DNA from 4 places in the Streptomyces angustmyceticus genome. Region 3 is predicted to be linked to each of the others. Evidence: riboswitches for the same ligand, from Rfam matches in the RefSeq annotation. Region 3 holds a riboswitch; each other region holds the start of a gene.
The links. A riboswitch is a leader RNA that binds a small molecule or an ion and turns the genes downstream of it on or off. The one in region 3 is predicted to bind cobalamin.
Positions count from the first base shown of each region.

Region 1: linked by a shared signal. The riboswitch ahead of thiI (tRNA uracil 4-sulfurtransferase ThiI) and the one ahead of metE (5-methyltetrahydropteroyltriglutamate--homocysteine S-methyltransferase) in region 3 are both predicted to bind cobalamin.
Region 2: linked by a shared signal. The riboswitch ahead of nicT (Nickel transporter NicT) and the one ahead of metE (5-methyltetrahydropteroyltriglutamate--homocysteine S-methyltransferase) in region 3 are both predicted to bind cobalamin.
Region 4: linked by a shared signal. The riboswitch ahead of K7396_RS27770 (cobalamin biosynthesis protein) and the one ahead of metE (5-methyltetrahydropteroyltriglutamate--homocysteine S-methyltransferase) in region 3 are both predicted to bind cobalamin.

Region 1 covers NZ_CP082945.1:7,883,687-7,891,088, forward strand. The annotation lists gene K7396_RS34530 (ABC transporter permease) at 1-380, shown strand, start outside; gene K7396_RS34535 (HAMP domain-containing sensor histidine kinase) at 405-1,748, opposite strand; gene K7396_RS34540 (response regulator transcription factor) at 1,751-2,434, opposite strand; gene K7396_RS34545 (hypothetical protein) at 2,613-2,768, shown strand; gene K7396_RS34550 (alpha/beta hydrolase) at 3,123-3,638, opposite strand; gene K7396_RS34555 (hypothetical protein) at 3,651-3,869, opposite strand; partial or broken gene K7396_RS34560 (citrate/2-methylcitrate synthase) at 4,004-4,336, opposite strand; gene thiI (tRNA uracil 4-sulfurtransferase ThiI) at 4,353-5,675, opposite strand; cobalamin riboswitch at 5,847-6,065, opposite strand; gene K7396_RS34570 (helix-turn-helix domain-containing protein) at 6,591-7,402, opposite strand, start outside.
Region 2 covers NZ_CP082945.1:5,679,979-5,687,380, reverse strand. The annotation lists gene K7396_RS25410 (methyltransferase) at 1-1,070, shown strand, start outside; gene K7396_RS25405 (MerR family transcriptional regulator) at 1,228-1,995, opposite strand; gene K7396_RS25400 (nucleoside/nucleotide kinase family protein) at 2,129-2,785, shown strand; gene K7396_RS25395 (hypothetical protein) at 2,742-3,164, opposite strand; gene K7396_RS25390 (MarR family winged helix-turn-helix transcriptional regulator) at 3,333-4,007, shown strand; gene K7396_RS25385 (alpha/beta fold hydrolase) at 4,004-4,858, shown strand; cobalamin riboswitch at 4,960-5,171, shown strand; gene nicT (Nickel transporter NicT) at 5,170-6,378, shown strand; gene K7396_RS25375 (VOC family protein) at 6,590-7,090, opposite strand; gene K7396_RS25370 (DoxX family protein) at 7,239-7,402, opposite strand, start outside.
Region 3 covers NZ_CP082945.1:1,772,819-1,780,220, forward strand. The annotation lists gene K7396_RS08270 (L,D-transpeptidase family protein) at 1-1,028, shown strand, start outside; gene K7396_RS08275 (hypothetical protein) at 1,044-1,493, opposite strand; gene K7396_RS08280 (aldo/keto reductase) at 1,715-2,773, opposite strand; cobalamin riboswitch at 2,919-3,135, shown strand; gene metE (5-methyltetrahydropteroyltriglutamate--homocysteine S-methyltransferase) at 3,290-5,614, shown strand; gene K7396_RS08290 (phosphocholine-specific phospholipase C) at 5,748-7,402, opposite strand, start outside.
Region 4 covers NZ_CP082945.1:6,225,330-6,232,731, forward strand. The annotation lists gene K7396_RS27760 (putative cobaltochelatase) at 1-1,369, opposite strand, end outside; gene K7396_RS27765 (cobyric acid synthase) at 1,441-2,982, opposite strand; gene K7396_RS27770 (cobalamin biosynthesis protein) at 2,993-4,051, opposite strand; cobalamin riboswitch at 4,203-4,350, opposite strand; gene K7396_RS27775 (hypothetical protein) at 4,556-4,999, shown strand; gene K7396_RS27780 (caspase family protein) at 5,005-7,402, shown strand, end outside.

The DNA.
Region 1 (7,402 bases), 6.1 Mb from region 3:
AACTGGGCTTCGCCCTGGCCCTCGGCGCGGCGGCGGGCGGTCTGGTCCTGGCCCTCGGCCTGGCCGAGCGGCGCCGCACCCTCGCGCTGGCCTCCGTGCTGGGCGCCCGGGGGCGGCAGCTGTCCGGGTTCGTGTGGAGCGAGGCCGGAGTGGTGGCGGTGGCGGGCACGCTCGGCGGCGTACTGCTCGGCTGGTCGCTGTCCGAGGTGCTGGTCAAGGTCCTGTCCGGTGTCTTCGACCCGCCGCCGGCCGCTCTCGCCGTGCCGTGGGGCTATCTCGGCGTCGTCGCCGTGGCCGTCGCAGCAGCCGTTGCCATGGCCGCGACAGCCGCCGTGCGCCATGCCCGGCGGCCCCCGCTGAGGGAGCTGCGGGAGTTGTGACCGTCACCGTGGACGTACCGGGCGTCAGGTCGCCGGTGTCTGCCTCCCACCGGCGACCAGCCAGGTGAAGCAGGGGTGCGGTGCCCTCCTGGAGACTCGGAGGCGCCCGCCCTCGGCCTCCACCAGGGAGCGCGCGAGCGCCAGACCGATGCCGTGCCCGCCGCCGGCAGTGTCACCGTCGTAGCCATGTCGCCGGGCAAAGACGTCCACGCTCTCGGGAAGGCCCGGCCCCTCATCCGTCACATCCACAGCCGGCACCCCCGCCGCGTCCCGGACGGTGACGGTCACCGTGCCCGCACCGTGGCGGAGGGCGTTGGCCAGCAGGACGTCCAGCACCTGCCGGCCGGCACGTGCCGAGCCGACGGCATCCGGCAGGGGCGACTCCACGGTGACCCGTAGGGGGCGGCCCGCGGCCGCCAGTTCGCCGTGCCAGCGCCGCTCGGCATCGGCGAGCAGCGCCCCGATGTCCAGCGGTGCCCGTTCCGGCACGTCGCGGGCGAGCGAGAGCAGGTCCTCGATCGTCGTCTCCATGGCGGTCAGCGAGGCCAGGGCGGCCCGCAGCGCGCCGCGTGGATCCGTCGGCGCCTCGGTGGACGGCCCTTGCTTCGCCGCATCGCCCTCGGTCAGCCCGCTCTCCAGCTCCAGCCGTACCCGGGTCAGCGCGGTGCGCAACTGGTGCGAGGCGTCCGCGCTGAACGCCCGCTCCCGGCGCAGCAACTCCTCGATCCGCGCGGCGGCCCGGTTCAGCGCGGTCGCGACGGCATCGGCCTCCGGCAGCCCGGACACGCCGGCCCGGGCCGACAGCTCACCGTCCTCCAGCCGGCCGGCGGTGGCAGCCAGCGCCTCCATCGGATGGGCCAGCCGCCGACTGGAACGGATGCCCACCACAGCCGCCACACCGACCGCGACGACGGCCAGCGCCGCCAAACCGGCCCACGTCACCAGTGCCCTGCGCCAGGGCCCGTCGGCCGGTGCGCTGGCTCGCACCGCCGCGCGGACCCGCTCTCCGGAGCCCACCGGCACCGTCGCCACCAGCCGGCCGTCGCCCCGGTCTGAAGTGGCCCGTCCCGCCAGCGCGTCATGCACCGGCCGGTCCCCGGCTTCCGGCCCCGTGCCGACCACCCGCCGCGCTCGGTCGTCGTACACCCCCACCTGCCTGCCCGGCCCGACGCGTGGCAGTTCCATGGGGTCGCGGGGGTGGTGCACATCCGCCGGAACGGTCACCGCCACTCGGTCGGCGAGCTGTTGCAGTGCGCGCACCTCGTCCTGCCGGTACAGCCGTAGCGTCGCCACCGCCAGCGGGACGCAGAAGAGCACCACGGCGCACACCACCGCGGCGATGACCGCTCGCAGGATCCGGCGGCGCACGGTCAGCTCTCCCCGGGAGGTTCGAGCCGGTAGCCGAAGTGCCGCAGGGTCGTGATCCGTACCCGGTCACCGAGCTTGTGGCGGAGTGCCGCGATGTGCACGTCGAGCGTCTTGGTGGAGCCGAACCAGTTTGTGTCCCACACCTCGCCCATCAGGTCCTCCCGGCTCACCGCACTGCCGACCGAGGCGGCCAGCCGCACCAGCAGATCGAACTCCTTGGGCCTCAGCTCCACCTCGCCCTCCGGGGTCAGGCATCGCCGGGCGGTGCGATCGATGAGCAGGGCGCCGTGCCTGGTCGGGCCAGTCCCGCCGTGCCGGCCCGGAGCCGCCCGCCGCAGGTGGGCGGCGATCCGCGCCTGCAGCTCGGCCAGCCGGAACGGCTTGGTCAGATAGTCGTCGGCGCCCGACTCCAGCGCCTCGATCACATCCATCTCACCGCTGCGCGCCGTCAGGACGACGAGCACGGCCCGCGGCAGCAGCTCGCGCAGCCTCCGGCACAGCTCGAAGCCGTCCACGTCCGGCAGCCCCAGGTCCAGCAGCACCAGCTCGGCGGGCTCCCGCCCGGCACGCTCCAGCGCCGCCGCCCCGTCGGGGCACCAGTCGCACTCATGACCCCGCGCGCGCAACATCGAAGCGAGCCTGCCGCCGATGGCCTCGTCGTCCTCGACAATCACGATCCGTGCCACGCCCTCACGCTAGCGGTGGGCGCGGCCCGGTACGACTCGGCGGGGGCGCACATACACGGGCGGGGCCAGTCGGGTGATGGCGGGGGACAACGCCCCGCCGGCCGCCGCGAGGAGAACCTGCCACAGCGACAGGTGCACCCCCGTTCCGCCGGGCACACCAGGCTCCCTCCTGGCACGCTTGCTAGGTGACCGCACGCCACTGACCCTGCCCACCGGGATCCTCGCTGCCGGACTGCTCGTCGCCGCGGCGGCTTCGGCCGCTTCCACGCTCCACGCGGCGAGCGAACTGCACAACAACGTCGAGATCGCCGAAAGCCGCTCCGGCGTCGGATAGGAAGCCCAGGTCTGGCCGCCCTGGCGGCGCGCGAACGCGACAAAAGATCACACCCGGCCCTGTGGGGCAATGGCGACCCCCGAGAAATCGGCCCGAGTCCCTCTGCGCACAGCGCTGGGCACGTTGAATTCCTGCGCTACTGCACGGGCCGGCGGATCGCGGGTGGACGGCGGACGGCCCTCCAAGAGCGAGTGACGATAGTGAGCTACGGGACTTCCTTCAGTCACCGGCCGCCTGAACGCAAGCAGCCGGATATCCGGTCCGACCCCGCGTGCCACGGCAGACCGATGCGCTCCTGGTGAAAGGCCACGGGAGGCGGCCATCCTCTACATCTCGGCTCGTGCATGGCTGTTGTCACAGGTTCAGCAGCAGGTCCCGGACCGTGTCGGGCTGGGACAGGAACGGGTGGTGGCCGGCGTCGAGTTCGACGACGTTGTCGGCCCGGCCGGCGAATTCGCGCTGCAGGCGCGGCGGGGTGCCCCGGTCCTGAGCGCAGACGAGGTAGGTCGAGGGCGCCTGCTGCCATGCGGCAGCCCCGACCTGCTGCCCGGTCACCTGCAGGCTCTGCGGGGCAAGGTGGTGGGCCGCCTGCGCCTGGACCTCGGGGTCGCAGTCCTGCAGGAACGTGTTCACGAGCAGCTCGGGGAGGACCCCGAACGTGCCGGCGTCGGGGTCGATGTCGAGGAACGGGGCGGGGTTGTCGGCCCCGAAATCCGACAGGCTCTGCCCGGCCTCGGGCAGGTAGCTGGAGACCAGTAGGAGGTGGCGCACCGACCCGATTCCCGCAGCGGCCTCCGCAGTGACGATGCGGCCGTAGCTGTGGGCGACCACGACGGTCGGCTCGTCGCCGGCCTGCAGTACCTGCCGCACCGCGGCCACGTCCTAGGGCAGCCCCGGACCGCCGACGCCGCTGGGCAGGCCCGCCTCGCCGCAGCTCGGCAACGCCGGGGCCACACTCGGCACCCCCTGCTCCTGCAGCAGCTCGGCGGCGCGGTGCCACCACCACGATCCGTCCCGCACGCACGCCCCGTGCACGAACACGACTCTCATCGCCACCTCCCAGTCGGCCTCGACCGCCCCGGCCCGTTTGTCGATCGTCAAGTGCCCAGTACATGCGTCCCGGCGACGAGGGAAGGGACGACGGACCCTCGGTTACAGGCAGCCTCCCTGCGCAGCCGGAGACACGCCGGTGCAAGTCCAGTCAACCGGATGACGGTGCGCTCGATCCGCAGGCACTACCGAGCGTGTACCGGGACCGCGCGCCGGCCGGGTCCGTTGTAGACGCCGAGTGGGCGGATGCGGGAGTTGTGCTCCAGCTGCTCGGTGATGTGCGCGGTCCATCCGGTGATCCTGCTCATCACGAAGAGAGGGGTGGAGGTGGGGACGTCGAACCCCATCAGGTGGTACGCGAGCCCGGCGGGGTAGTCGAGGTCGGGGTGGATGCCCTTGCGGCTGAGCATCGCGTGGCGGAGCGCGGAGTGCAGGGCGGCCAGCCGGGCCGCGTCGGGGGAGTCCGCACTCGCGACCAGGAGGTCGGTGGCCTCTTGCACGATCGGGACGCGGAAGTCGGGCGACGGCCCCCGGTCATGAGGGCACCATCCCGGACTGTCCTGTCGCGCACGTGGCCGGAACGGGGTGGCCGGACGCGAGGCCGTGGTCCTGACCGTCCGCGTCGGGCTCCGCTTCCTCGCCGGGGACTCCCGGGTACATGACCTGGACGTCGCGCAGCAGGCCGTCCACCACGTCGTCCAGGTCGAGGCGCTTCTCCACGGTGTGCAGGTTGGTCAGCCCGGCCCGCAGGCTGACGCGGGGCGGCGCGAGGAGTTTGCAGCAGTCCTCGTCCGGCAGTACGGAGATCTCCGCGGTGCCGATGGACCGGGCCTCGTCGATGATCTCCTGCTTCTCCCAGCCGACCAGGGGCCGCAGCACCGGCAGGGTTGCCGCCTCGTCGACGGCTGCCATGTTCGCCAGGGTCTGGCTGGCCACCTGCCCCAGGCTGTCACCGGTCACCAGGGCTTCCGCCCGGGTGCGGCCCGCCAGCGCGGAAGCGGCGCGGACCATCAGCCGTCGCTGTGCCACGACCTGGAGCCTGCCGGCCCCCGCGATGGCCAGCTGCTTCTGTGCGTGGCCGAGGGCGATGACGTGCAGCCGCCCGCCGGGCTGGTAGCGATTCAGTTCACGCGCGAGGGCGTACGCCTTGTAGACCGATGCCGCGTTCGTATACGGAGCGCCGGTGAAATGCACGAAGTCGCAGCGCAGCCCGCGGCGCATCGCCCGGTAGGCCGCCACGGGCGAGTCGTAGCCGCCGGAGAGCAGAACCAGAGCGCGTCCGCTGGAGCCCACGGGCAGGCCGCCCGGTCCCGGGTGACGGGTCCAGGAGACGTAGCTCTCCTTGTGGTCGACCTCGACCGAGACCAGTACGTCCGGGCTGGAGAGGTTCACCGGGAGGGGGCCCAGGGCTTCCCGGACGCGGGCCCCGAGAAAGCGCTCGAACTGCGAGGACGTCATCTCGAAGCGCTTGTTCCGCCGCTTGACCCGCACGGCGAAACTGATCGAGGGCCGTTCCGCGCGAGCGGCGGTGAGCGCCTCCACGGCCGTCTCGGTGATGTCCGACACGGTGCTCGGGACACGCAGGGCGGGCTCCACCGAGTTGAACCCGATCACCCGGCGGGCGCGCTCCACGAGATCTTCCAAGGGAACCTCGCCGCCGAGCACGGTGACGTTCTGGCCGGACTTGATCCATGTGGAGCCGCCGATGCCACGCAGGGCGCCGCGGAGGTTGTCGTGCAGCCGCTCGGTGAACAGGTGCCGGTTGCGGCCCTTGAGGAAGATCTCACCGTGCTTGAGCAGGACACAGGGCCCGCTGGGGATGGGGAGGGGCGCCCTGGGGGAGGGGACGGCGGGCATGCTCGGTTCGGCAGGCACGAAACTCTCCTTCGCGAGTCGTCGTGAGGGCCGGCGCAGGGCCGCGAACGGGGCGCAGACCCGGCCGTCCCCGCTCTGCGCAGGGCTGGGTGGGACACACCACTCGCTCAGCGGTCCCGCTGCCGGGACGCGTGGATCCGTGCGCGGTGATCACCCCCCGCACGAGCAGTGGCAGGTCTTCGGACTCGTGGGCACATCCCGACGGAAGGGACACCCACTGGCCGTCGCTTCCCAGGTCACATGCGGACCCAGTGCTTCATGACGGCGGTCGTTCCCACTCACCGCTGCGAGGCAGTCCCGGACTCCCACCGGGTTCCCTCTTGCGACACCCCGTCTGGCGGACGGGCTGAACCAGCTGCCGGTCCAGGGTAGACAAGGCGGCGCGCATTCCGTGAACCGGACCTTGATTCTGCACTCTGAGCCGGGATGGCCGATTCGAGGCTCTGTCGGGTATGGGAATGATGCGTCATTCTGAGGCGCCTGTCGGTATGCGCCTGTCAGTGCCGGCCGTGCCGCCACCTCCTGCCCTGCGGCGCGCGGCGCCGGGAACGCTCACGCTCCACCCGCCGCCGTGATGCACAGGATGTCGTCCGGCCCGGCCGGCACGCCTCTCTGTCCGCAGCGTGCCGGTGCGGCTGTCGGGCGGCGAGGACAGAGCGATCTCCACCCGGCCGTCCGGCACCAGGTCGAGCAGCACAGCCGTGTCCCGGTCCGTGCCGCAGCCGGCGTCCACGACGGTCTCGCGCCCGTCGGATTCAGCCGGCCGAGGGTGCGCTTGCCCCACTGCTGGTGCGGCAAGGGAGGCGAGTCGCATGTCTCGGCATCCCCGGTAAGGGGCACGATCCCGGCACGGACTGCCGCGCCGGGCCGTGGCGCCCCGGTGTCGTGCAGCCACCGTCACGGCAATCCGCAGTGCTCTCGTGCCGGCGCGCCGTGGAACTGCCTGACCATGTTGAGGATGCGGAACTGCGGGTATTGGGGCTTACCTGTGGGCATGGCGAGCCCATGGGCCAGGAGGTCTTGGACGAAGTCCACGGCCTCGACGTCTGAGTACCCGGAGATCTGGGCGGCCTCGTCCACAGACCAGCTGTCGGGGATCCGGACCAGTCGACCGAAGAAGGACCTCGATCTACCAGTCAGCTCCGCAACCGCTGAGTGCACCGACTCCGCAACGCCTGGAGCGCTGTCGTGCGTCGTGCCCTGGGAGACGACCCGGACGTAGTCCCGCGAAATCTGGTCGAGCACGCAGTCGCTGGAGGAGAACGCGAAGCGGGAGGAGATCTGCTTCATGGTGCCCGGGACGCCGTCCACCAGGTTGCAGATTGCGGCGAGCGACCGGCCGTTCTCGCGTGTGACGTCGAACTCCGGGACGTAGTAGCGAACGTAGTTGCGTAACAGGAGGATCGACGCGGTCGGCTCGTGCCATTGCTCGTGGCCGCCCCGGTCGGGGAGCAACAGTGGGAACACGGGGAATACTCGCTCACTGGGGCCTCCCGCGGGAGTACGTGCGGTGAGCACGATGCGGAGTGTGGTGAAGCGCTGGAGCAGGAGTTGGGCGCAGAGCGGGTCGATGCTCTCCGCTGCGTCGCACACGAGCAGCGACGGTTTGTCCCCCACCACGTCGCTCAGTCCCTGCACCACGTCGGCCAGGTTCGCGGTTGAGCCGTCCAGGTAGCTGCGGATCGAGCCCTCGAAGGGGAACTGCGGGG
Region 2 (7,402 bases), 3.9 Mb from region 3:
CCGCCTGCGAGGGCACCGCGCTGCTGTGGCGCGGCGACTTCCACAACGCCCGCCAGCTGCTGACGGCACTGGCCCGCCGCATCGACCGCCGTCCCCGCAAGACGCCACCCGCCGATGTCACCCAGGCTTTCCATGTGCACCGGGCCGCGCAGAACCACCGCGCCCGCATCCTGGGCATGCTGCTGGTCCCGCTCGACGCGGATCTCGCCGTCCCGCTGCACCGCGCGCCCGATGTCCGCGAGGCCTGCGCCAGGGCGTACGGGCCCGGCGAGCCCGCCACCGGGGAGACGTCCGAGGAGACCGCGGGCGCCACCGGGGGCACGGCTCCGGCCGCCTCCCTCGTCTCGCTGCGCGAGCTCCTCGCCCTCATCGGCGCCAACGAGTGGCGCAAGAAGGGCGTCGAGATCCCGGCGCTCGGCGGCGACCGCATCCACCCGCACTACGGCGTCTTCTCCCCGGCCCGCGGCGAGTACGTCGACCTGGTGGCCGAGGCGCCGCTGCCCGGTGCGGAGCTGGCGTTCGACATCGGCACCGGCACCGGCGTACTGGCCTCGGTGCTCGCCCGGCGCGGCGTCCGCCGGGTCGTGGCCACCGACCAGGACCCGCGCGCGCTGGCCTGTGCCCGTGAGAACACCCAACGGCTGGGCGTCGCCGGGCAGGTGGACGTGGTCGAGGCCGATCTGTTCCCGGCCGGCCGCGCCCCGCTGATCGTCTGCAACCCCCCGTGGGTGCCCGCGAAGCCGACCTCGCCCGTGGAGTACGCGGTGTACGACCCGGGCAACCGGATGCTGTACGGCTTCCTGAGCGGCCTCGCGGACCATCTGACACCGGACGGCGAGGGCTGGCTGGTCCTCTCCGACCTGGCCGAACACCTCGGCCTGCGCTCGCACGCCGACCTCCTCGACGCCTTCGCCAAGGCCGGCCTCACGGTCCTGGGCCGGCTCGACATCTCCCCGCGCCACCCCCGGGCCCGCGACACCTCCGACCCGCTCCATGTGGCCCGCGCGGCCGAGGTCACCTCCTTGTGGCGCCTGGGTCTCGCGGGCCGGGACACGGTCGACGCCACCTAGCCGGGCGCGGAAGCCTGCCTCGCCCGACGAGGCGGTGCCTCGGCCGGCTCGGCCGCCTTGGTCGCCTCGGTCGCCTTGGTCGCCTCGGATGCCGTGGCCGGCCCGGCCGTGCGTCGGCCGGCTCGGCCGTGCGTCTGCCGAGCCGGCCGGGCCACGGTCAGCTGAGCCGCGCGTCCGCGTAGACGACCATCGCGTCGCGCTGGTAGTCGGCCAGCCCTTCGGCGATCTTGTCGTAGTTCGCGCGGAACTGCGGGTCGTCACTGTAGGTCCGGCCCAGCCCCTTGTACGCCTCCGCGTTCGGGGTCCAGAACCGGCAGATGCCCTGGTAGTGGACGTCCATCTCGGCCTGCACCGCGGGATCGGCGACCGGGGTGCCGGCCACCATGAACTCCGCCAGCCGGATCATCTGCGCCGTCACCTCGCGCTGCCACCGCTCCATGTCCTCGGCGGACATCGCGGCGACGACCTGCTGGGTCCGCTCCCACGCCGCCGGCCATCGCTCCCGCACCTCGGCCTCGGCGTCGGGGCGGGCGGACTCGAACCCCTCGAACAGGTTCTCCGGCCTGTTGATCTTCGTCATGCCACTGCCTTCCTCGTGCTCCTCCAGTTCGGCGAGGGTCCGTCCGACCGTGCGGACCAGCGTCTCCAGCCGGTCCCGCTCCGCTCTCAGCCGCCGGTGGTGCTCGCGCAGCACGGCAACCCGGTCGACCTGGCTGTCCAGGACCGCCTGGATCTCGCGCAGCCCCAGGTCCAACTCCCGCATCAGCAGGATCTGCTGCAGCCGCAGCAGATCGGCCTCCTCGTAGTAGCGGTGCCCGTTGCTGCCGGTCCGCGCGGGCGGTAGCAGACCGATCTCGTCGTAGTGCCGCAGTGTCCGGGACGTCACCCCGGACATCCGGGCCACCTCCGCAATCGACCAGGCCATCGCCGTGCCTCTCCTCGCGGGCTCACCCTCACCGAGCCGGTTTCTCCGGCTCACGAACGACCGTAGAAGTTGACGCGGCGGCAACCGCAAGTCCTATGGGGCACCCCGCCCCCTCAGGCACGATGGAGACACCATGGATCCCCGGCACCTCCTCTCCCGCGCCCGCCGGCTCGCGGCCACCGCGACCCCCGGCCGACGGCGGCTGCTCGGCATCACGGGCCCGCCCGGCGCCGGCAAGTCCACCCTCGCCGCCCACCTCGTGGCCGAGCTGGCGGGCAGCGCGGCGCTCGTCCCGATGGACGGCTTCCACCTCGCCGAGGCGGAGTTGCGCCGTCTGGGGCGTACGGACCGCAAGGGCGCCCCGGACACCTTCGACCCCGCCGGGTACGCGGCGCTGCTGGCGCGTCTGCGCTCCCCGGAGCCGGACACCGCCGTCTACGCCCCGGCCTTCGACCGCCGTATCGAGGAGCCGGTGGCCGGCAGCATCCCCGTGGCACCCCACATTCCGCTCATCGTCACCGAGGGCAACTACCTCCTCCTCGACTCCGCCCCGTGGCCGCGGGTCCGGGAACTGCTCGACGAGGTCTGGTACGTGGAGCTGGAGACCTCCGAACGCGTCCGGCGCCTGGTCGACCGGCACGAGCGGTTCGGGCGCCCGCGCGCCGACGCCGAGCGGTTCGTGCACACCTCGGACGAGGCCAACGCCCGCGTCGTCGCGGCCACTCGCGACCGCGCCGACCTCGTCGTCACCTTCGCACCCGAAGAGGCCCCGCCTCCACCGCGCCCATAATCCCGCTCCCCCGCCGCCCTCGGGCGAGCAGCCCGGCCACCGACAGCGCTCCCCACCCGACCGACACCGCCACGGCTTTCAGCCTCCGGTCTCGGCCCGGCAGCGTCACCCCGAGGAGCACGGCGTCCCCGAAGTCCGCCGCGATCCGCACGTACGCGGCGGTGCGCAGCGCCGGACCGTCCGGAGCCAGCGCCATCGCCAGCCCGCTCGCCGCGTCCCGCCAGGCCAGTGGGCGCAGCGAGGTCCGGGTCGCCGGCGCGGTCCGCCCTTGGCCGTCGACCAGACCCGAGGGCCGCGCCAGCAGATCGGGCAGCGCCGCCACCGCCACCCCGTACACGGCCGTGGCCACCCCGACCGCACGCAACAGACCGACCTTCATTCGCCTCCACCCTTCTCGTCGACGGCCCGCACGAGTCCCGTCGGACCCGTCCGCCTCCTCAACTCCTTTCCGCGGCACCCCCCTTCTCAAACGACATCAACGATGTCATCATGACATCACAAGTGTCGATGAAGGATAAGCCGCGACGAGGCGAGGGGCACGGAACCCATGAAAGACACGCACGACCCGGAAGGCACCGACGGCGATGGCCCCACACCCATCGGAAGCCTGACCACCACCGAAGCACTCACCGAAGAGGCAACCCCCGCCGAAGACCTGCTGTACGGCGTCATCCGGCGCCTGTGGCCCCTGCACCGCACGGTCGTCCGCGCCGTGGAGCGCGAGCTGGCGGGCACGGGCATGACCGCCGGCGAACACGCCCTGCTGGACGCCCTGCGCACCGAAGGCCCGCGCACCGTGCCGCAGTTGGCGCGCGGGATGGGCCTCGACCGGCAGCCGGTGCAGCGCTGGGTGAACCACGCCGCCGAACTGGGCCTGGTCGTGACGGCCCCGAACCCCGCACACCGCCGCTCGTCCCTGATCCGCCTCACCCCCCGGGGCACCGAGGCGATACGCGGCGTCCAGGAATTCGAAGTCACTCAGCTGCGCCGGCGTCTGGCCGACCTGCCCGCCGAGGACGTCCGCACCGCACTGCACGTACTGGACCGGCTCGGCGAGGAGTTCCGGCACCTCGCGAACGACCAAGGCCCGGCGCCGGAGGAAACCGACAGCACAGACAGCCCCGACAGTCACCGCAATCACCCCAACAGCGACAATGGCGGTGACAACGGCATCACACCCACTCCTCTGCATCCGGCGCACAAAGGACGGTCCAGAAGATGACCCGAGGCATCACCGCCTGGTCCGAGATCGACAACGGCATCGTGCCGGTCGACGACGGCGAGCTGTTCTACGAGACGGCCGGCTCGGGCCCCGCGGTGGTACTGCTCCACGGCGGGATGCTCGACCAGCACATGTGGGACGAGCAGTTCGCCTGGCTGGTGAACTCCGGCCTGCGCGCGATCCGTTACGACTTCCGCGGCCACGGCCTGTCCTCGACGGTGGCCGGTGACTACGCCAACCACGACGACCTCTGCACCCTGCTCGACGCCCTCGATGTCCCCGACGCCGTCCTCGTCGGCCTCTCCCACGGCGCGCGGGTCGCGCTCGACACCGCCATAGCCCGCCCGGAGCGGGTGACGGCCCTGGCGCTCGCCTCCCCCGGCATCAGCGGCCGCGCCTTCTCCGACCCCTTCATCCTGGAGCACATCAGGGCACAGGTGGCGGCGATCGGCACACCGGACGGCGCGGAACGGTATGTGGAGCACTTCCTGCGGATGTGGGTGGACGGACCGCATCGCGAACCGTCCGCGGTGCACCCGGGATTCCGCGAGCGGATGCGCGCCTCGGCCGAGGCCAATGTGGAGGTGCACGCCGACGGCGCGGGTGCCGGTATGCCGCTCGAGGTCGGCGCCGCCGACCGCCTGGCCGAGATCCGGGTGCCGACGGTCGTGTTCGACGGCGACCTCGACAGCAGCGACATCTCCGCCAACGCCCATGCGATAGCGCTGACCGTCCCCGGCGCCCGGAGAGTCCGGATACCGGGCGCGGCCCATATGGTCAATCTGGAGAACACCGCCCTTTTCGACCGCGAACTCCACGCCTTTCTCTCGTCCCTGGACTACGGCCACTGAACCGCCGCGGGCCACGGCCGCGGACCGCGGCCACCGGCGCTCTCGCTCACCTCGGGACGAACCCCGCCAACCCCGCCAACCCCACCCCTCCCCGGCGGCGGTTAGAGTGACCGGGCCGTGGTGTTCGGGAAGACCGGTGACGGACCTTGTGGTCCCAGACCGGAGCGGCCCTCGCCACTGTGATCGGGGAGTTTCCGTCCCTTCCGCAGGCGCACGCGCCTGCGGCGCCACTGACCGCAGCCCGCGGCCGGGAAGGCGGGGGCGGGCACGGGCACCCGTAAGCCAGGAGACCGGCCACGGCATCTCACGAACTGATCCACGAGGTGCTGGAGCGTGACCGCCGGATGGCCCTGTCCACCGATACCCGCCATACCCCTGCTGCCGCCGCGTTCCGCTGGCGCCGCCAGGACACCGTCCGCACCGCGGGCCTGATGGCCGTCATAGCCGGCCTGCACGTCGTCGCCTTCGGCGTGCTCTTCCTGCTCGTGGTGCCGCACCACTACGCCGTGGGCAGCCAGGTCTTCGGTGTCGGCCTCGGCGTCACCGCGTACACCCTCGGCATGCGGCACGCCTTCGACGCCGACCACATCGCCGCGATCGACAACACCACCCGCAAGCTGATGGCCGACGGCAAGCGGCCGGTCTCGGTCGGCTTCTGGTTCGCCCTCGGCCACTCCAGCGTGGTCGTCGCGATGGCGGCCCTGGTGGCGGGCGGCGCGCAGCTCGCGGGCACCCTGCTCAACGACCAGTCCCGTACCCACCAGATCCTGGGCACCATCGGCACCACGATCTCGGGGACCTTCCTCTACCTCATCGCCGCCCTCAACCTGATCGCACTGGCCGGCATCTGGCGGGTCTTCCGCGGTATGCGCAGCGGCCAGTACGACGAGGCCGAGCTGGAGCAGCGCCTCGACTCGCGCGGCTTCATGAACCGCTTCCTGGGCCGCTTCACCCGCTCCGTCTCCCGCCCCGGCCAGATGTTCCCGCTCGGCTTCCTCTTCGGTCTCGGCTTCGACACCGCGACCGAGGTGACCCTGATGGTGATGGCCGGCAGCGGCGCCGCGGCCGGCCTGCCCTGGTACGCCGTGCTGTGCCTGCCGCTGCTCTTCGCGGCCGGCATGAGCCTCTTCGACACGCTCGACGGCACCTTCATGAACTTCGCCTACCAGTGGGCGTTCTCCAACCCGGTGCGCAAGGTCTACTACAACCTCACCATCACCGGCCTGTCGATCGCCGTCGCCTTCTTCATCGGCACGATCGAGCTGGTGACCGTGCTCCACGAGAAGCTCGGCCTCGACGACCCGCTGACCGGCTGGATTTCCGGCCTCGACCTCGACAACGTCGGGTTCCTGATCGTCGGCCTGTTCGTGGTGGTGTGGGCCGCGGCGCTGTCGTACTGGCGCCTGTCCGGCGTCGAGAAGCGCTGGGCGGAACGCGCCAAGCGAACCGGCCCGACCGAGCAGCCGGCACCGGCGGAGCCGGCCACCTCGGCCACCCCGGACACCCCGGACGCCCCCTGAGCCGTATCGGCCCCATGAGCCCCGGGCCCGACACGTCGAGCCCTATGCGTCGAGTCCCATGCGTCCCCGGCGCCGCCGATGGGCGCCGGGGCGCAATCGCCTCGTCAGGTATGACGGGGCACGACAGCCCCATCAGGTGTGGCGAGGCCCGGTGCCCCGCCAGGCACGGCAGGGACCGGCGCCCCGCCGGCACGACGGGCCCGACTGACCTTCAGGTGGCCGACCCGGCGGCCGCGCCCGTCGTCTGGTCCGGCCCCCAGCGCTCCAGCGCCGCGGCCAGATCGAGCGGCCGCAGCCCGTCCGGCTGATCCGGACCCGGCCAGTCCGCCCTCGGGACCCGCCACATCACCTCGAACTCGATACCGTCCGGGTCCTTGCCGTACAGCGACAGCGCGACGAGGTGATCACTCGCCCCCACCAGCGCGCCCCGCTCCACGAGCCGCGCATGCGCCGCGACGAGTTCACCGAGGGTGCCGACCTCCCAGGCCAGGTGGTAGAGCCCGACCCGCCCGGCCTCGGGCCCCGGCGCGTCCGGCCCCACCGAGAACAGCGCCAGGTCATGATCGTTGAGCGACCCGGAAGCGCGAAGGAACGCCGCCCGCCCCGGCATCTCGGCCCTCACCCCCAGCCCGAGCACCTCGGTATAGAAGCCCACGGACCGGTGCACCTCACGGACGTAGAGCACCGCGTGATTCAGTCGTCGTACGGACATACAGCCTGCTCCCCAACTCTCCCACCGCAGCGCCGCCAAGCGACGCCGCGCCTCCCCTGCTCGGCGTCCGGCCCCCACACTCCGGGCGCCGGACCCCGAATCTCCGCACCGCGCCTTCCGGCGCGGGGCTCACTTCTTGATCAGTGACTCACTTCTTGATCAGCAGAACCGCGCCCGCCAGCACCACACCCAGCACCAGCGCCACCACGCCGTAGAGCAGCCGATGCGCGCGCAGGCCCGGCAGGAAGCGGTCGACGGCGTAGCGTCCGGGGCCGGTCAGCGCCAGCGCCGCCGCCCCCGCGGTCAGCAGCA
Region 3 (7,402 bases):
CGGCCAAGCTCGGCTCGGAGATATCCGTGCGGGCCGACGGCGGCAAGCTCACCTCCGTCGAGGTCGAGGACGACAAGGGCGGCAAGGTCGCCGGACGGCTCGCCGGTGACGGGGTGTCATGGAAGTCGGACGGCAAGGTCAGGCCGCAGACGACGTACACCGTGCGGACCAAGACGAAGTCGTCGAAGGGCAAGGAGTCGTCGGCCACCTCGAAGTTCACCACGGAGCGGGCCGACAAGGTCAACAAGCTCACCAACACGCCCGGCGGCGGGCAGACCGTGGGCACCGGAATGCCGATCTCGATCCTCTTCGACCACCCGGTGGCCAAGGACTCGCGCGCGGAGATCGAGAAGGCCCTGAAGGTCACCACCCAGCCGAAGGTCGAGGGTGCGTGGGGCTGGGTCAAGGACTACTCCGGCAAGGACCGCATCGACTGGCGCCCCAAGGACTACTGGCCCACCGGCACCAAGGTCTCCGTCAAGGGCGCCCTGTCCGGGATCGACTCCGGTGACGACGGCGGCTGGTTCGCCCGCGACTACAACTTCGGCTTCCGCATCGGCGCCGACCACAAGGCCGTCATCGACGTGCCCGCGCACCAGCTGACCATGTACGAGAACGGCAGGAGCGTCGGCACCATCACCGGTTCCGCGGGCTCCCCGCAGGACCCGACCCGCGGCGGTGTGCACACCGTGCGCAGCAAGAACGCGGCCGAGACCATGGACTCCGCCACCATCGGCCACGGCAGCGAATGGATGCTGGACTCCAAGTGGGTCACGCACCTCACCGCGTCCGGGACCTTCCTGCACTCCGCGCCGTGGAACAAGTCGCTCGGCGTGGTCAACAACAGCCACGGCTGTTTCGGCATGTCCACCTCGGACGCCAAGAAGGTCTACGACTTCCTGTCGATCGGCTCCACGGTCGAGGTGAAGGGCACCACCAACACCAACAAGACCGACGTCGGCAACGGCCTGGAGGTCTGGCAGGAGAACTGGCAGCAGTGGCAGCAGCGCAGCGCGCTGGGGCACTGACCGGGCGGCCGCCCGTCACCTGCGGTCCCTGCGGGGGCCGCGGGTGCGGGTGAGCAGCAGGAAGCCGGTGGCCAGGAAGGCGACGGCCTGGCCCAGGGCCGCGAGCTTCTTGTCGGCGCTCCAGTGCGGTTCGTACATGTCCGGCAGCGGGCCGGGCGCGCCGAAGTCCACGTAGGTGTACAGGAGCAGCAGCGCGAATCCGCCGGTCGCGACGAGCCAGGCGAAGGTGTCGCCGGCCGGCCGCCGCCAGACCAGCACGAACAGGGCGGCGAGCGCGGCGAGCGCGGCCTCGACGCGGAAGAGCATGCCCTGGCCGATGGTCGCCGTGACCGCGTCGTACCGGCCGGCGAGCCGGGCGTGGACGAAGGCGTCAAGGGCCAGTCCGGCCGCCGCCAGCAGCCGTGCGGCATCGCGGACGATCCGGCCGGGCCGCCCCCGCCGCGGGGCCGAGTGGTCTGGTGCCACGGCTCCTCCAAGCCTCTCGGTGCGTGGCGGTGGCCGGGTCAGCGGACGGTGAGCGTGGCCTTCGTGTACCGGTGGGTCGTGCCGGTGCGCACCCCCTCAATAGACCGCAGACGCCGCCGCCCGGCCATCCGGGCGGCGGCGTTCGGCGTAGTGGGCGGCTGGGAACCGGCCGGGGCGTATGCGACGCGCGCCGGGCCGTGCGCCGCGGCAGCCGTTGCCCGTCAGCGGATCTCGTTCGCCGTGCGGCGGTAGGTGGAGCGGCGGTCCTCGATCCGGTCCCACCGGTCGCCGTAGACGGTCTCGGTGATGCCCGGCTCCCGCAGGAAGTCGTGCGGGAAGCCCAGCGGTACCGCGCTGCACCGGTCGAGCCGTGCCAGTGCGTCGGCGTCGAGCGTGACGTCCACGGCGGCGAGGTTGTCGCGGAGCTGGCTCTCCTTGGTGGCGGCGATGATCGGGATGATGTTGCCGGGCCGGCTGCGCAGCCAGGCCAGCGCCACCTGCGCCGGGCTCCAGCCGCCCTGCTCGGCGACCTCCAGCACCGCGGTGACGGTCTCCTCCGCGTTGTGGTCGCGCTGGTTCTCCTCGCCCACGACGTCGCGCCGGCCCGGCTCGCCGCGGCGGTACTTGCCGGTGAGCCGGCCGGCCGCGAGCGGCGCCCAGGCCAGCACGGCCAGGTCGAAGGCGCGGGCCTGCGGCAGCAGTTCGCGCTCCGGCGTCCGCTCCAGCAGGTTGTAGCGCAACTGCGAGCCCGCGAACGCGGTCCAGCCGCGCAGCTCGGCGAGGGTGTTGGCCTGCGCGATCTCCCAGGCCGGCCAGTCGGACACCCCGACGTAGAGCACCTTTCCCGACCGCACCACGTCGTCCAGCGCCCGCATCACCTCCTCCACGGGCGTGAAGTTGTCCCGTGCGTGCACCCACAGCACATCGAGGTGGTCGGTGCGCAGCCGGCCGAGGCTCTCCTCCACCGACCGGACCAGGTTCTTGCGGTGGTTGCCCGCCGCGTTCACCTCGCCCTTGCGGGTGGCGCAGGTGTACTTCGTCGCCAGCACGAAGCTGTCCCGGCGGCCTTCGAGCAGCTCCCCGAGGATCCGCTCCGAGGTGCCGTCGGTGTAGATGTTGGCGGTGTCGAGGAAGTTGCCGCCCGCCTCCGCGTAGGCGTTCAGGATGCGGCCGCTGGTGTCCTTGCCGGCGCCCCAGCCCCAGTCGTCGCCGATGGTCATGGCGCCCAGGCTCAGCTCGCTCACCCGCAGGCCGGTCCTGCCGAACAGTGTGTAACGCATGTGGTTCCCTTCGATCGGCGCAGCTCTCCGGTGGTGCGCTCACGCTAGGAGCTGGAGCGCACTCCAGCGCAAGGCGCGGCCCGGCGGCGTCCGGGTCCGGCCGGGTGGGGGGATCGGGCCGGGCGGGGCGTTGACGGCGGGGGTTAGTGTGGGCGGAGCAACTGGTTCGCCCTGCCCGCCAGGCAGGCGCGTCGCAAGAGGGAACCCGGTGGGAATCCGGGACTGCCCCGCAGCGGTGAGTGGGAACGACCGCCGTCATACGCACTGGGCCCGGCCGGGTCTGGGAAGCGACGGCCAGTAGGTGTCCGCCCTTGGCGGATGTGCCCATGAGTCCGAAGACCTGCCAGTGCCCCCGCGCGACCGCGCGGGGAGATCTCGGTGACCTCGAGGGCGGGTCGGCGGACATCGGACGGGTATCTCCGGCCTCGCAGGCGCCGGGTCCGTCCGGTTTGCCGTTCCTTCGCGCCCTCGGCCCGTCCCGGGGTCCATGGAGACATACTCGCGAAGGAGAGTTCCGTGACCAGCACGTCCGCGGCCGCGGCCGCACGCGCCACCGTGCACGGCTACCCCCGCCAGGGGCCGAACCGTGAACTGAAGAAGGCCATCGAGGGCTACTGGCAGGGCGGGGTCGGCGCCGACGCCCTGCGCGCCACCGCCGCCGAACTGCGCCGCGACACCTGGCGGCAGCTCGTCGGGGCCGGCGTCCACGAGGTGCCGACCGGCGACTTCTCGTACTACGACCACGTCCTGGACACCAGCGTGATGGTCGGCGCCGTCCCGGCCCGACACCGCGACGCGGTGGCCGCCGACCCCCTCGACGGGTACTTCGCGATGGCCCGCGGCACCCAGGACGTGGCGCCGCTGGAGATGACCAAGTGGTTCGACACCAACTACCACTACCTGGTGCCGGAGTTGGGACCCGATACGGTCTTCGCCGCGGACTCCGCCCAGCAGGTCGGTGAGCTGGCCGAGGCGCTCGCGCTCGGTGCGGCCGCCCGCCCGGTCCTCGTCGGGCCGGTCACCTACCTGCTGCTGGCCAAGCCGGCGCCCGGTGTCGCGGCCGGCTTCGATCCGCTGACGCTGCTCGACCGGCTGCTGCCCGTCTACGCCGAGGTGCTCGCCGACCTCCGGGCGGCCGGCGCCGACTGGGTGCAGCTGGACGAACCGGCCCTGGTGCAGGACCGCTCCCCCGCCGTCCTGAACGCCGCCGCCCGCGCCTACCGCGACCTCGGCACGCTCCCGGACCGCCCCCGGCTGCTGGTCGCCTCGTACTTCGACCGGCTGGGCGAGGCGCTGCCGGTGCTGGCCAAGGCCCCCGTCGAGGGGCTGGCGCTGGACTTCACCGGTGCCGCGGCCGGCAATCTGGGGGATCTGGCGGCGGTCGGCGGGCTGCCCGGCAAGCGGCTGGTGGCCGGTGTCGTGGACGGCCGCAATGTCTGGATCAACGACCACGAGAAGTCGCTGGCCACCCTGGGGACGCTCCTCGGCCTGGCCGACCGGGTCGATGTGGCGTCGTCCTGCTCGCTGCTGCACGTCCCGCTGGACGCCGCCGCCGAGCGCGACATCGACCCGCAGATCGCCCGCTGGCTGGCCTTCGCCCGGCAGAAGACCGCGGAGATCGTGACCCTGGCGCGCGGGCTGGCGCAGGGCACCGGCGCCATCGCGGCCGAACTCGTCGCCAACCGCGCCGACCTGGCGTCCCGGGCCGGTTCGGCGCTCACCCACGACCCGGCGGTGCGCGCCCGCGCCGCGGCCGTCACCGACGCCGACGGCCGCCGCTCGCAGCCGTACGCCGAGCGGGCCGCGGCCCAGCGCGCGCACCTCGGGCTGCCGCTGCTGCCGACCACCACCATCGGCTCGTTCCCGCAGACCGCCGAACTGCGCACCGCCCGCGCCGACCTGCGGGCCGGGCGGATCGACGCCGCGGGGTACGAGGAGCGCATCGCGGCCGAGATCCGGGAGGTGCTGGCCTTCCAGGAGAAGGCCGGTATCGATGTGCTGGTGCACGGCGAGCCGGAACGCAACGACATGGTCCAGTACTTCGCCGAGCGGCTCACCGGCTACCTCGCCACCCGGCACGGCTGGGTCCAGTCGTACGGCACCCGCTATGTCCGCCCGCCGGTCCTGGCCGGGGACGTCTCCCGCCCCGAGCCGATGACGGTCCGCTGGACGACGTACGCCCAGTCGCTCACCGACCGGCCGGTCAAGGGCATGCTCACCGGCCCGGTCACCATGCTCGCCTGGTCCTTCGTCCGCGACGACCAGCCGCGGGCCGAGACCGCGCGGCAGGTGGCGCTCGCCCTGCGCGACGAGGTCGACGACCTGGAGGCGGCCGGGAGTTCGGTGATCCAGGTCGACGAGCCGGCGCTGCGCGAGACGCTGCCGCTGCGGACCGCGGCGCGGGCGGCGTACCTGGCCTGGGCCACCGAGGCGTTCCGCCTGACGACCGCCGGGGTCCGCCCGGACACCCAGATCCACACACACATGTGCTACGCGGAGTTCGGCGACATCCTGGCGGCCATCGACGACCTCGACGCCGATGTCATCAGCCTGGAGGCGGCCCGCTCCCACATGCAGGCGGCCGCGGAGCTCGCCACGGCCGGCTACCCGCGCGAGGTGGGGCCCGGCGTGTACGACATCCACTCGCCGCGCGTACCGGGCGTGGCGGAGGCAACCGCCCTGCTGCGCAAGGGCCTTGACGCCATTCCGGCCGAGCGGCTGTGGGTCAACCCGGACTGCGGCCTGAAGACCCGCGGCTGGCCGGAGGTACGGGCCGCCCTGCAGAACCTGGTCGCCGCGGCCCACGAGGTCCGCGCGAGCGTGCCGGACCCGGCTTCCTGACGGCGGGCGGGGCCGGCGCCCGTGGCGGTGCCGGCCCCGCCCGTGTCCCGGGAACGCAGTGCGGGGCACCCGCCGGACCGCGGGTGCCCCGTACCGGAGGAGGCGGAGGGACGGCGTGCGCCGTCCGCCCGGCTCAGCCCGTGATGAGCGCCGGGTCGCTCACACCCGGCTCACCGTTCTCCACATGGCCGGCGAACCGGCGCAGGAAGGTGCGGTCGGTGTCGGAGACCACCGACAGGTCGTACCAGCGCTTGCTGGCGCGCAGGTCGATCTGCCGGGTGACGGTGGCGCCGGCACGGACGGGGTAGGTCTCGCTCGCCCCGCCGTAGGCGTGGGTGACGGTGAGGTGGCAGTCGGTGCTGCCGTGGTTGGTCAGGGTGAGCGCGATGCGGCCGGTCCGCGCGTCGTGGCGGGCGGTCACCTCGGGTCCGGCCTTCTTGCCGTCGCCCTTGAAGGAGCGCAGGAAGCCGTTCGGGCCGTACACCGTCAGGTCGTAAGTGCCCTTGGAGTACTGGGTGTTCCAGGTGTCGGAGATCTTCTTGCCGGCCTCCGTGGTGTACGTCCAGGGGCCGTCGGTGCGGTTGCCGCCGGTGACGGTGAAGCAGACGCCGGCCTTGTCGCCGCCGCTGAAGGTGAGGGTGTAGCGCCCGCTGGAGGGGGTGGCGGCACCGTCGACGAGCGGCGCGTACGGCAGCGGACGGGACGGCCGGGAGCCCGCCTCCTGCTTGGGCAGGACGGGGTTGGCCGGCGGCTTGGGCACATAGCTGTCGTGCCGCTCGTTGTCCGGCGGCCGGAAGCCGTCGGTGGCCGGGAGCGCGGCCGGCTTGGTGTTCTCCAGACTGAAGTCGAAGGCCGAGGTCAGGTCGCCGCAGATGGCCCGGCGCCACGGCGAGATGTTGGGCTCGTGCACCCCGAAGCGGCGCTCGATGAAGCGGATGATGGAGGTGTGGTCGAAGACCTCGGAGCAGACGTAGCCGCCGGTGCTCCAGGGGGAGACCACGATCATCGGGACGCGCTGGCCGAGGCCGTAGGGGCCGGCGGCGTACTTGGCGTTGCCGCCGAAGTAGTCGAGCGAGGTGTCCACGGTCGACTTGCCCTGGTCGGCGGAGGCCGGCGGGAAGGGCGGCAGGACGTGGTCGAAGTAGCCGTCGTTCTCGTCGTAGGTGACGAGCAGGGCGGTCTTGCTCCACACCTCGGGGTTGGAGGTGAGCGCGTCCAGCACCTGGGAGACGTACCAGGCGCCGTAGTTCGCGGGCCAGTTGGGGTGCTCGGAGAACGCCTCGGGGGCGGCCACCCAGGAGACCTGCGGGAGCTTGTCGGCCTTCACGTCGGCCCTGAGCCGGTCGAAGTAGCCGTCGCCCTTCTTGGCGTTAGTGCCGGTGCGGGCCTTGTCGTAGAGCGGGTCGCCGGGCTTGGCGTCGCGGTACTGGTTGAAGAAGAGCAGCGAGTTGTCGCCGTAGTTGCCGCGGTAGGCGTCCTCGATCCAGCCCCACTTGCCGTCCGCGTCCAGACCGTCGCCGATGTCCTGGTAGAACTTCCAGGAGATCCCGGCCTTCTCCAGCCGCTCCGGGTACGTCGTCCAGCTGTAGCCCGCCTCCTCGTTGCCGAGGACGGGGCCGCCGCCCTTACCGTCGTTGCCGACGTGCCCCGTGTACATGTAGTAGCGGTTGGGGTCGGTGGCCCCGAGGAACGAGCAGTGGTACGAGTCGCAGATGGTGAACGCGTCGGCGAGCGCGTAGTGGAACGGAATGTCCTTGCGCGTCAGGTGCGCCATCGTCCCGGAGGTCT
Region 4 (7,402 bases), 4.5 Mb from region 3:
CGTGCGCGGTCCGGGCCCGCGACCTGCGGCCGTCCGCGCCCTCGCCCAGGCCCGGGACGTCGAGGCGCCGGGTGCGGAACGGCTCGGCCGCGCCGACCGCCGGCCTCTCCCCGGCCGCGGCCCCCTGCGGCGCGCCCTCGGGCTCGGGCCGTTCGGTCCGCTCGGGCGGCTGCGGGGCCTCCCGGTCCTGCTGGTGCGGGAGTTCGGCCTCCGGCGGGAGCGGGGACTCGTCCGGGCCGCCGTCCTGCGGGGGCTGCCCGCCGCCGTCCGGACCGCCTCCGCCGGGGCCGCCGTCCGGGCCGTCCGGCTCCGGGTCGTCGTCGCCGTCCGCGTTCTCGTCCGCGCCGAACTCCTCCAGCGTCCGGTCGAGTTTGTCCTCGTCCAGGCCGGGCGCGTCGAAGGGGTTGCGGCGCCGGCGGTGCGGCAGCGCCAGCAGCGCCGCCTGCCGCACGTCCTCCTCCAGGACCTCGCTCCGGCCCGCCCAGGCGGCCAGCGCGGTGGCGGTGCGCGCCATCACGATGTCCGCGCGCATCCCGTCCACCTCGAACGCCGCGCAGGTCGCGGCGATCTGGCGGAGCGCCCCGTCGCCCAGCGTCACCCGCGGCAGCAGCTCGCGGGCCGCGGCGATCCGCGCGCGCAGCGCGTCCTCCTCGGCCGCCCAGCCCGCCGCGAAGCCCGCCGGATCGGCGTCGTAGGCCAGCCGGCGCCGGACCACCGCCACCCGCTCGTCGGGCTCGCGGGAGGCGGCCACCTCGACGGTGAGCCCGAACCGGTCCAGCAACTGCGGCCGCAGCTCGCCCTCTTCGGGGTTCATGGTGCCGACGAGCAGGAAGCGGGCCGCGTGCCGGACCGAGACGCCCTCGCGCTCCACGTACGAGGCGCCCATGGCGGCCGCGTCCAGCAGCAGGTCCACCAGGTGGTCGTGGAGGAGGTTGACCTCGTCGACGTAGAGGATGCCGCGGTGCGCGTCCGCCAGCAGGCCCGGCTCGAAGGCCTTCACGCCCTCGGACAGCGCCCGCTCGATGTCCAGCGCGCCCACCAGCCGGTCCTCGGAGGCGCCGACGGGCAGTTCGACCATCCGCGTCGGGCGCTCCTCGACGGCGGCGGCCTGGTGCGGCCCGTCGGGGCAGCCGGGGTCGGGCGCGGCCGGGGCGCAGGCGAACCGGCAGCCGCCGACCACGTCCACCGGCGGCATCAGCGACGCCAGCGCGCGTACGGCGGTGCTCTTGGCGGTGCCCTTCTCACCGCGGACCAGCACGCCGCCCACTGCCGGGCTCACCGCGTTCAGCAGCAGCGCGAGGCGCAGGTCGTCCATGCCGACCACCGCGGTGAAGGGGTACTGCGGGGTCGTGTTGTGCGCGGTCGTCATGCTGTGTCGTCCTCCAGATCGTCGGCCGGCTGCGTCGTCGGTGTCCGTGGCGGTCCCTCCCGTGCGTACCCTCATGGCGCCCCCGGAGGCACGAACGGCAGCCCCTCCGGTACTCCCTGTTCGATCAGCCGCAGCAGCGCGGCGGTGTCCGCGTGCTCCTCGATCAGATCGCCCAGCCGGTCCAGCTGCTCCTCGCGCAGCGCCTCGAAGCAGGTGTCCGGGGCCGGGACGAACGCCCGGCCCGCGCCGGCCGCGACCCGCCGCAGGAAGGCCCGGCGGAAGCCGTCGCTCTCCAGCGAGCCGTGCCAGTGCGTGCCCCAGACCGAGCCGCTCCGGCACCCGTCGAGGAACTCCTCGTCGCCGCCGGTCACCTCGGCGACACCGTGGTGGATCTCGTAGCCGGTCACCGGCTCGCCCAGCGCCTCGCCGGCCGGCCGCGCCAGGGTCTTCTCCACCGCGAACCGCACCCGCACCGGCAGCAGCCCCAGCCCGTCGACCACGCCCGCCTTCGACTCGACGTCGTCCTCGATGCGCTCGCCCAGCATCTGGAAGCCGCCGCAGATGCCCAGCACCGGGCGGCCCTCGGCGGCCCGCCGGGCGATCGCGTCCGCCAGCCCGCGCTCGCGCAGCCACGCCAGGGCCCGGACCGTGCCCCGGGTCCCCGGCAGCACCACCAGGTCCGCGTCGGCCAGCTCCTCGGCCCGGTCCACGAACCGCACCACCACGCCCGGTTCCGCGGCCAGCGCGTCCACGTCCGTGAAGTTCGACATCAGGGGGACGGCACAGACCGCCACCCGCAGCACCTCGGCGCCGTGCGGCGGGGCCACCACGCTCTCGCGCACCGCGCCCCGCAGCGACACCCGCAGGCCGTCCTCCTCGTCGATGCCCAGGCCGTGCGAGAAGGGCAGCACGCCCAGCGTCTGCCGCCCCGTCAGGCCGCGCAGCATGTCGAGGCCAGGCTCCAGCAGCGTCACATCGCCGCGGAACTTGTTGACGAGGTACCCGGCGACCAGCGCCTGGTCCTCCTTCGACAGCAGCGCGGTGGTGCCGAAGAAGGAGGCGAACACCCCGCCGCGGTCGATGTCACCGACCACCACCGCCGGGATCCGGGCGGCCCGCGCCAGCCCCATGTTCACGATGTCGGTGCGCCGCAGGTTGATCTCGGCGGGGCTGCCGGCGCCCTCGCAGATCACCGCGTCGTGGGTGCGCCGCAGCTCCGCCAGGCAGTCGGTGACCGTGCCGAGCAACTGCTCCTGGCGCCCCTGGTGGTAGCCCTTGGCGCTGAGTTCGCCCACCGGCTTCCCCAGCAGCACCACCTGGCTGCTGCGGTCGCTGCCGGGCTTGAGCAGGACCGGGTTCATCAGCGCGCTCGGCTCCACCCGCGCCGCGGCCGCCTGCATCGCCTGGGCCCGCCCGATCTCCGCGCCCTCGCGCGTGACGAACGAGTTCAGCGACATGTTCTGGGCCTTGAACGGCGCCACCCGCACGCCCTGCCGGACCAGCCAGCGGCAGATGCCCGCCGTCACCACGCTCTTGCCGGCGTCGGACGTCGTGCCGGCCACCAACAGGCCACCGCCGACGGCACCGCCGGATGCCTCGAACCGCCCGTTCACCGGGTCCTCCTCATGCGCCGGGGCCCCGGCTGTCGTGAGCCGTGCGCGCCAGTGCGCCCACCGCCGCGCGTGTCCTCGCACCCGCGGCCCGGCGGGAGACGGACGACGGGGCCCGCCGCACCGCACCGGCCGCCAGCCGCGCCGCCACCGTCGTCACCAGCGCCAGGGCACTCACCCGGCGCGAGAGCCGCACGGCCCGTTCGATGTCGGGCACCGCGACCGGCGGCGCCCCGTCGTTGAGCACCGGCCGGTGCTCCACCCGCCCGCCGTACGCCAGCGTGCCGCCCAGCCGGACGCCCAGCGCGCCCGCGAACGACGCCTCCACGGGGCCCGCGTTGGGGCTCGGGTGCGCACCGCCGTCCGCCCGCCAGGCCCGCAGCGCACCGCGCCGGTCGGGGCCCGCGAGCACCGTGAGGGCGGCGGTCAGCCGGGAGCCGGGCCAGCCGGCGAGGTCGTCGAGCCGGGCCGAGGCCCAGCCGAAGCGGCGGTGGCGCGGCGACTTGTGCCCCACCATCGCGTCCAGGGTGTTCACCGCCCGGAACGCCACCAGGCCGGGCACGCCGCCCAGCGCGCCCCAGACCAGGGCGCCCACCACGGCGTCCGAGGTGTTCTCGGCGACCGACTCCACCACCGCGCGGGCCATCTGGGGCCCGTCCAGCGCCTGCGGGTCGCGCCCGCACAGATGGGGCAGCCGCTCCCGCGCCACGTCGAGGTCGCCCGCCGCCAGCGCCCCGCCGACGGCCCGCGCCTCCCGGCCGAGCGAGGTGCCGCCCAGCACGGCCCAGGCCGTCGCCGCGGTCAGCGCGATCCCGGCACCGTCGCGCAGGGGGGCAGGGGCGGAGCGTACGGCGCGCCGCACCAGCGCGGCACCGGCGGCGGCACCGCCCGCGCACAGCACGGTGTGCGCCGCTCCCCAGCCGCGGTGGTCGCGCCAGAGGCGGCGTTCGACGGCGGCCGCGGCCCGGCCGAAAGCGGCCACGGGATGGCCGCGCCGGGGGTCCGCCGCGATCAGGTCGCCGAGAAAGCCGAGGGCCGCGCCGCACGCATATCCCGCGTGTTCGCCGCGCACCGGATCAGACCGCCGCCAGGGCGTGTCCACGACGTGCCACGCCTCGAAGGGGCCCTGCGGCAGCGGGCAGTGGGGCTCTCGACGGGCAGCCGGGCATGGCGGTATGTCCTCACTCAGGGTCCGCGCCCTGGCTCGACGTGTCGGCGACCAGAGTCTCCTGGCTCCCCGGATCGGCGGCCCTCCGGCCTTCCAGTCCCGCGTGCGTCGGCGGACGCAGGCGAGGCGGACCGTGGCCTTCGCTGGAGGAACGCTCCCCGGTGACAGTGGCGGGACCGCGCCGGATTCGCACCGGACTTCCTCAGCTGTCGCCGAATGGCTCCGGCAGTCCACCACGTCCCGCGAATGCCCGTCAACTCACTCTTGACCTGCGACGCAGCCCTGTGGCAGGCACTGTGGCGCACGCCACAGCGTGGTGGCGGCATCACCCACGGTTGCCCGCGCACCTGATCCCGCGTCACTATCTGGTGCACGGCGGCGACGGGGCCGCCGGAAGGGGGCCGGGGGATGCCGCAGCGCGCTGACCGACATGAGATCCGCATCAGGATCACGGGCACGAACAATCCCGAACAGGACATCGAGGACCTCAAGGCGTGGCTGGAGCGCGAGCCGTGGCTGGACCGGCGCCGGCACGACTGGCTGCTGCGGCCGCGGCCCGCCGGCGGGGGCGCGGACGGGCCGGGCGACATGGCCGTCGGCGTCGACGACCTGATCCTGGTCGTCGTCGGTGCGGTGGCCGCCGAGATCACCAAGAGCCTCGGCATCGCCCTGCAGGAGTGGCTGCGACGGCGCCGGGAGGAGCGCGACACCGGCGAACGGCCCGCCGTCGCGGTCGGGGCCGGCGACGGCGACCCGCGGCCGCTCGACGAGGCGGGCCCGGACGCCGCGGCCCCCGAACACCCCGATCCCGGCAGCCCGGCGGACGGGAGCGGCAGCACCGCCGGGGACTGAGCCGGATGTCCGAATACGACGCGCGGGGCAAGGTCAACCGGGCGCTGCTGATCTGCGTCGACGACTACCGGCACCTGCCCCCGCTCCCCGCGGTGAAGGACAACGCGCAGGAACTCGAACGCGCCCTGCTCGCCCCCGGCACCGACCTGTTCACCCGCGGCGAGGTCGTCGTCTGCCGCCCCCAGGAGCCCTGGGAGGTGGAACAGGCGCTGGACGCCGTCACCCAGGAGGCCCGCGGACTGCTGCTGGTGTACTTCTCCGGCCACGGCCGGGTGGGCCGCGACGGCGGCAATCTGCAGCTGACCGTCGGCGCCTCGGAACCGCGCCACAAGACCGTCTCCTGGCAGGACATGGTGCTGCCCTACCTGGACAACGCACGCGCCGACCGGATCGTGATCGTCCTGGAGTGCTGCTACGCGGGCAACGCGAGCGAGGCCTTCTACGCCTGCCGCAAACCCACCTCGCTGCTGATGGCCGCGCAGCCCAACCGCCGCATCTTCAGCGGCGAGGAACCCACCGGCGGCAGCGTCTTCAACCGCGCCCTGGTGCGGACCCTGCAGCAGGGCGTACCCGGCAAACGGTTCGTCACCTTCGAGGACCTCGTCCGCTCCCTGCGCGACCAACTGGCCGCGGAACGCACCCCGATGGGCGACGTGTGGGAGCCGCGCTCGGCCAAGCAGAACACCGTCGACGACGTCGTGCTGTCCTTCGCCACCCCCGAGGCCCGCCCGCCGACCCCGCTGCGGATCCGGTTGCGGCGCCGCCTGAAGGCGTACGTCCGGCACTGGCCCAGGATCCTGCTGATCCTCGCGATCGTCCTCGTCCCGGCCACCAGCGGCGTCGTCCTGCTCACGCTCCCGGACCGCGAGGCGCCCTGCCCGCCCGCCCTCGAACTGCGGCTGCTCACCGCCCCCGAGGCCGAACCCGCGCTGCGCCGGGCCGCCTTCGACTACGAGATGTCCGAGGCCAACACCCGGCCGCTGAGCGGCGAGGGCGACCTCCCCGACGGCTGCCGGCGCGCCCAGATCACCGTGTACTCCGCCGCCAAGGACCAGGTCGACCAGGGCTTCGCGGCCGCCGACCGCTGGCAGGGCGAGGCCCGCGGCACCGGCGAGGACCGGCCGGGCGGCCAGGTCACCGACCCCCTCTACCGGCCGGGACCGCAGCCCGACATCTGGATCCCGGAGTCCACCGCCGACTACGACGAGGCTCGCCGCGGCATGCCCCCCAAGGGCTCCCCGGCCACCCTCCACTACACCGCCCCGGTCGCCTACACCCCCCTCGTCGTCGGCATCCCGGCGCCCCGGCGGCTGGACGACGTCGAACCGGCCGGCGCGTCCTGGCCCGAGCTGCTCACCGGCACCGACCGCGACCACCGCGACCTCAGGCTGCTGCGGCCCAGCCCCGTCCTGTCCGGCACCGGCCTGCTGCACACCCTCGGCCTCTACCTCGCCCGCGACGGCTCGGACGCCGCGTCGGCGGGCACCCCCGACCCCGCCCTCGCCCGGCAGGCCGAGGAGCGCCTCGCCGCCCCCGGCAGCCAGTACGCGGGCAGCACCGAACTGCTGTGTTCGCTGCGGCCCGACACCGACGCCGCCGGCTCCGTCGACCGGACGAGGTCCGCGCCCCTGGTCTCGGAGAAGTCCCTCGCCGACTACAACCTGGGCCACGCCATCGGCAGTTGCCCCGCCCTGGACTCCCCGCTCCCGCTGCGCGACCGGTACATCGCCTACTACCCCGGCAACGTCCCCGCGCTCGACCACCCCCTGATCCGCGTCGACTGGCACGGCACCGCGGACGCCGCCCCGCGGCAGGCCGCCGTGGCCCGCTTCGCGACCTGGCTGCGCGAGCCGGACGGCGGCCAGCGCACGCTGACCGCCCAGGGCTACCGCGGGGTGCGCGACAGCGGCCCGCGCCGGGGCTCGCCGCTGCTGGACAGCCGCGCGGACGTCAGTCCCCTCGTCGCCCCCACGGTCCCCTTCACCGCGGACCCCGAACAGGTCTCCCGGGTCCTGGACGGCTACGACAAGGCACAGCGCTCCAGCCAGGTGCTGATCCTCCTGGACGCCTCCACCTCCATGGCGGAGAACGGCAAGCTCCCGGTCGCCCTCGGCGCGGCCGGGCGGGCCGTGGAACTGGCCGGACCACGGCACACCTACGGCCTGTGGACCTTCCCCGACCGCGCCCGCCCCGGGGACCGCGACGCGGTGCGCGAACTCGTCCCGCTCGGCAGCGCCGATCCCGCCCGGGGCCGGGCCGCCCTGGACCGGATCGCGAGCCGCCCGGACGGTGAACTGGTCGACCACGGCGCCGCGATGGAGGAGGCGCTGACCCGGGCCCTGCGGACGATGAAGACCTCCCCGGCCACCAACAAGGCCATCGTGCTCGTCCTGGACCAGGACG